Regions from separate parts of the Paenibacillus sp. FSL H8-0317 genome, predicted to be linked through region 1. Evidence: predicted binding sites of a transcription regulator. Region 1 holds the regulator's gene; the other holds the start of a gene.

Region 1 (3,215 bases):
CAGGAAGAAACCTAAATATCATAATGATATCATTAGGTTTCGTTAGTGTTTGAGTTTGCCTTGGTGGCCTTTGTCATTCTCATCATCAACAATCTCAATGGTATCCAGTTGTTGTCTGAAATTGCTGCGAATATTACTCAAATAAATCTCTCTTAGCTCGGCACGTTCGGCAAGTTCTTCCTCCGACAATCCAGTGGACTTTTGCTTACGAGCCAATTCGTTAATGCGTGCTACCAGACTATCTATATCCAAGCTTGTCCCCTCCAAAAATACAAAGTCATATTAACTTTGCCATTATAAAGGCAGCTTGTCAAGCTGACACGCGTTAACACTCATTGATGTGCATTTTATTCTGCAAATTGCGGTAGAGCTAGTACTTGTCCCACTTGGATGGAAGTCGTATGAAGTTGATTCACTTTCTTAATTGCTTCTATATAAATACGTGTATCCATATTCGTCGGTTTATGTTCCAAAGAAATACTCCATAATGTTTCCCCTTGTGAAACAGCTATCTTTCCTCCAGGCAGAACATCATTCTCATTGCCGGCAAATACAGTTAAAACAGTGCTGCATCCAATAAATATAATCATAGAGGTAATGGCTACCTTTAACATCCATGAAGAAATCTTGAAACGCGCTAAAACCTTCTTGTAGTTCCCTATGTTAGACTTCACCAGTTCCGAATTCATTGGTTCATAAATGCTTTGATAAGTAGAATATCTCATTAAATACCCGCCTCCAAACGTTTGTTCCTATCTGTTGAAATCAATATAACACGAACACTTGTTTTGTTCAATATATTTTTAGAACAATTGTTCGCTTCTTTTTAGAAGGAGCAATATCTTATTTCAAGTACTTTTGCAAAACATTTGCAGTATTATGCTCTGACTTTTGGCCAATTTCTGTTCTATAAGTTAAAAAACACTGATTTAAAGCTATTTTATTTAGAACTTATGTTTGTACGAACGGAGGTTCTATGTTATAATTTTCCCAAACGTTACTAAAATGGGGTTGATACGGTATGTCGAAGATATCCAGCAGGCAGCAGGCTATTCTGGAGTTTATACGAAATGAAGTCCGGTTGAAGGGGTATCCTCCTTCCGTACGGGAAATTGGTGAAGCGGTTGGACTTGCTTCCAGCTCAACAGTACATGGACATTTGGATCGTTTGGAGAAAAAAGGTTTGATCCGACGCGACCCTACCAAGCCAAGAGCCATTGAGCTTTTGAGCCAGGAAGAATCTGAGCATTCTCATCAATTTGCTCATAGCGTTGCACGTATTCCTGTTGTTGGTAAGGTTACAGCCGGGGTTCCAATCACTGCAACCGAGAACATTGAAGACTACTTCCCTCTTCCTACACACTATGTAGGCGAACAGAAAGTGTTTATGCTTTCAGTAGTGGGAGATAGTATGGTGGAAGCTGGAATCGTTAATGGAGATTACGTTATTGTCCGTCAACAGCAAACTGCTGATAACGGTGATATCGTCGTTGCAATGACTGAAGACGATGAAGCTACAGTGAAAACGTTCTATAAAGAGAAAGATCATATTCGCCTTCAACCGGAGAATGCGACCTTCGAACCTTTACGTTTGAAACATGTTAGTATTCTGGGTAAAGTCATTGGCCTTTTCCGAGATATTCATTAATATTTAACTTGAGTAACAAAATTAGATGTAATGAAATACGAAAGAGGTTGCCCTGATCAACAGGACAACCTCTTTTTTTCATGTTTATGTTATTTTTGCGGCTAATTATTCACTGCGTTTCAGAACACTCTTGTGATGCGAGAACACATCAAAGCTCTGTTGTCCGTGATATGAGCCCATACCGCTCTCTCCTACACCACCAAACGGTAGATAATGTGAAGTCATATGAGAAAGTGTGTCATTAATACATCCCCCACCGAAGGATACTTGATTCAGAACCTGATCCTGCAGTTGCTCATCCTGTGTGAAAAGATATAGCGCCAATGGTTTTGGCCGGCGAACAATCTCATCCAGCATAGGATCAAGGTCACTGTACGTAAATACAGGAAGAATCGGACCGAAGATCTCTTCTTGCATGACAGCTGATTCCCAGTTCACATCGCCAAGTACAGTCGGCTCAATGAACAACTGCTCACGTACAGAACGTCCACCAATCAGCGTTTTGCCATCTGTGAGGAATTTCGACAACCGATCAAAGTTACGCGCGTTGACAATGTGCGGGAAATCAGCATTCTGTAACACATCATCCCCAAATTTATCTTTGATCTCAGCGCCAATCAGATTGATCAATTCATCATGAACTTGTTCATGTACAAGCAAGTAATCCGGAGCAACGCATGTTTGGCCTGCATTCAGGAACTTACCACGAACAATACGCTGGGCCACCAGCTTCAGATCTGCATCGCTATGGACAATAGCAGGACTCTTACCACCCAACTCAAGAGTTACAGGAGTCAAATGCTCCGCAGCTGCCTTCATAACAATGCGACCAACACCTGTGCTGCCTGTGAAGAAAATATAATCAAACTTCTCTTTCAACAATGCTGTGCTTGCCTCAACTTCACCTTCCATAACGGCAATATACTCCTCAGGGAAGATCTCCTTAATCAGATCATACGTCAGACGAGATACGGCTGGTGTTAATTCAGAAGGCTTGATAACTGCACAGTTACCGGCTGCAATTGCTCCAATCAGTGGACCAAAGGCCAGTTGGAAAGGATAGTTCCAAGGTACAATAATAAGAGCCACTCCGTATGGTTCAGGGTAAATGGTGCTCACCCCATCCGGCATAGCCGAATTGGTTGGAACTTGTTTTGGTGCAGCCCATTCCTGCAGGTGTTCTAATGCAAAATCCAGTTCACCCAAAACAATGCGAATCTCGGAACCGTAAGCTTCCGCCTCAGATTTGTTCAGATCCGCCCGAAGTGCATCTTGAATCCGTTGCTGATACTTTTCAATTCCTTTTCTAAGCTGTTGAAGAGCATTAATCCGATACTCAATATTTTTAGTTTGCCCTGTATAAAAAAATGTACGTTGTTCTGTCACAAGTTGTTTTGCCTGATCCATATTAACATCTCCAATTAATTATTTAAAATTAAATTGCTCAAAATTTAATTAAAGTATACCTCTTCTATATGAAACTTTCAACATACTAATGAAACATTCATTTGTATGTATTTGAACGATGGTTGGAATTTTGAAAGAGTGAATGCTAGTGTTCCTTTCT
Region 2 (3,215 bases), 840 kb from region 1:
CTTGCCATCAGTTACACTCGAACGCAGTCGCAAAAAGCGGCTTGAACATGCACATCCATGGATATTTAACAATGAAATTGCCTCTGTTGACGGAAACCCGGAACCGGGAGATCTGGTCAATGTATTGAATCATCAAGGTCGCTATCTGGCGACAGGATATTACAATCCCGCATCTCAGATCACTGTAAGAGTTGTAGCGTATCAACCGCTGGAGTCCGAACAGATGGACACCGCGTTTTTTGCAGCGCGTTTCCGCGATTGCTTGCGTCACCGTGAACGTTTTATCCAGGATGGAGAGGCATACCGTCTCGTTTACGGCGAAGCTGATTTTCTACCAGGCTTGATCGTTGACCGATTCGGCAGCATCCTCGTTGTACAGTTGCTTACACTTGGCATGGATCGTTGCCGTGAAGCCATCGTAAAGGCACTCATTGAAGTAATGCAGCCGGAAGGCATATATGAGCGCAGTGATGTCTCGATTCGTGAACTGGAAGGTTTGGAGCAGACCAAAGGTCCACTGTACGGAGATTGCCCAAGACATGTCACGGTTACAGAGAATGGACTACTCATTAAAGTGGATATCGTGGAAGGGCAGAAGACAGGTTACTTCTTCGACCAACGCGAGAATCGTGCAGCGATCGAACCGCTCATGAAGGGTTGGGGCTACAAGAGTGGAATCACACTACAAACGACCGAGCAGGATGGCACACAGCAGATGTTGCCTGTGAATAAAAGCGGTAAGGTAGTTACATTCCCTTATTGGGACGGTGCCACCGTACTGGAGTGTTTCTCACACACGGGAAGCTTTACGTTGAATGCTTGCAAGTATGGAGCCAAGAAAGTGACTTGTCTAGATATTTCGGAACATGCCATTGAGAGTGCACGAACAAATGTGGAGCTTAACGGTTTCACCGACCGGGTCGAATTCGTAGTTGCTGATGCATTCCAGTACTTGCGTGAACAAGTGAAAGGGCTGGATGAACGTACCGCACGTGCACGTGCAGGCGAACAGAAAGTGGATACATCCAAAGCGCTTGCAGCTGGCGGTAAAACATTTGATGTGGTCATCCTTGATCCTCCTGCATTTGCCAAAACGAAATCAGCAGTCAAAGGTGCATGCCGTGGATATAAGGATATCAACCTGCAAGGAATGAAACTGGTCAATGAGGGCGGATATTTGGTAACAGCCAGCTGTTCGTATCACATGCGTCCTGACCTTTTCCTGGATACGATTGCCGATGCAGCCGAAGATGCAGGCAAAGTGCTGCGTCTAATTGACTGGAAGGCAGCAGGTAAGGACCACCCGCAAATTTTGGGCGTGGATGAAGGACATTACCTGAAATTTGCTATTTTCGAAGTGCGCAGTAAAAAGAATTAGAAGAGTCTCGTTTCACTTTTTTTAATTTCTCGTGAGATAAAGTGAAGTTTAAATAAATGATACTTTTGGCAAAAAGTCCACAGTGTGATAGCTGCGGGCTTTTTGCTGTTTGGCTGTGTTAACGGAGATGATCTCCGTTTTTACCGGATAGTGGCAAACGTATGTTCCGAACAAAGTCAGATATGTTATACTGGGAATTAAAATCTTGTACGTGTAGTTTGGAGGATTAGACATGTCCGTTCGTTTTGTTATTGGCCGGGCAGGCAGCGGCAAAAGCTCGCTGATTACCCGGGAAATTACAACCTTGCTTCAACAAGAACCGCAAGGTAAACCTTTGATTTTACTCGTTCCAGAACAGAGTTCCTTTCGAACAGAGCAAGCGTTGGTGTCTTCTGGAGCAATTAAAGGTACGATGCGTGCAGAAGTGCTGGGCTTTCGCCGTCTAGCCTATCGCGTAATGCAGGAAGCAGGCGGTTCTGCTCGTATTCCGATCGGAGCCGAAGGCAAAAAGATGCTGCTCTACAAAGTTATCCAGCGCCGTAAGGAAGAATTGAAGCTGTTTGGTGCATCCGGCAGCCAGCTGGGTTTTATAGGCGAATTAAATGAGTTATATAGTGAATTTAAACGTTATGAAGTTGATCCATCATTGCTGGAAGACGGGCTGTCTGGAGGGAATACCTCATCCACTTCGCCGATTCTGGAGGACAAGTTGCATGACTTGAATCTGATATATCGTGACTATGAACAGGAACTGACCCATTTATATATTGATGATGAAGACACGTTGACTGAGCTGACAGATCGTTTGTCGGAAAGTGCATTGCTGCAGGATGCCCAGATCTGGATTGATGGTTTTCAGGGATTCACACCACAGGAGATGAGTGTGATTGGTCGACTGATGTTGCAGTCCTCTTCCGTGACGATTGCACTGACATTGGATCGTCCTTATGATCACGGCGCACTGCCTGGGGAACTGGAACTGTTCTATCCCACGGCAAGTGCCTATGCGCGCCTGAAAGGGATGGCTGACGAACTGGGTATACCGAGCGATATAACCGTGCTAGATTCGGAGATTCCACCGAGATACAAGGATCGTCCGGGACTTGCTCATCTGGAGGCTGGTTTCGACCGGCGAATTCGTTGGAAAAGTGAAGGCCTTGATTCCGGAATCCGACTGGTTGCAGCGGAGAACCGACGAGCTGAGATGGAGGGGGCACTGCGTGAGATGCGGCGTTTGGCGCAAAACGAAGGTGCGCGTTATCGGGATATGGCGGTACTTGTTCGTCAGTTGGATACCTACGCCGATATAGCTGAACCTCTATTCAGGGATTATGACGTACCCGTCTTTCTGGACCGCAGAAGAAATGAACTTCATCATCCATTATCCGAGTTTATCCGTTCCGCATTGGATATTGTTCGTCGCCACTGGCGTTACGAGGATGTATTTCGCTGTGTCAAAACGGATCTGCTGCTTCCGCGTGATGGTTCCATCACTCGTGAAGATATGGACCAGCTTGAGAATTATGTACTGGCTTGTGGTATTCACGGGTATCGCTGGACTGATGGCAAACCATGGAAGTATGTACCAAGCCTGTCGCTGGAAGACAACGGTCAGGATGGCCGTAGTCGAGGGCGGGACCAGATGCTTTCTCTAATTGAGAGCTGCCGAACGGTCATTACAGATTCCTTGGGTGTTTTTGAGAAACGAATGAAAAAGGCAAAGACAGCCAAAGCCCAGTGCGAGGCACTATACAGACTGCTGGAAGATGCTGAGATTCCATGGAAGCTGGAGAATATGTCTGCTGAAGCTAAAGCTCAGGGGGACCCCGAACGTTCG

What was found. Region 1 encodes LexA, which represses DNA repair genes until DNA is damaged. Its sites were predicted from a motif close to CGAACATATGTTCG; they were not measured.
Region 2: the regulator LexA is predicted to act here: its motif matches at 1,533-1,546, upstream of addB (helicase-exonuclease AddAB subunit AddB).

The regions. Positions count from the first base shown of each region.
Region 1 covers NZ_CP150294.1:4,274,735-4,277,949, forward strand. Annotated here, with positions in the region: gene MHB43_RS18995 (DUF896 domain-containing protein) at 43-252, opposite strand; gene MHB43_RS19000 (LysM peptidoglycan-binding domain-containing protein) at 348-725, opposite strand; gene lexA (transcriptional repressor LexA) at 1,022-1,648, shown strand; gene MHB43_RS19010 (aldehyde dehydrogenase) at 1,754-3,055, opposite strand.
Region 2 covers NZ_CP150294.1:5,116,312-5,119,526, reverse strand. Annotated here, with positions in the region: gene MHB43_RS22940 (class I SAM-dependent rRNA methyltransferase) at 2-1,378, shown strand; gene addB (helicase-exonuclease AddAB subunit AddB) at 1,611-3,215, shown strand, end outside.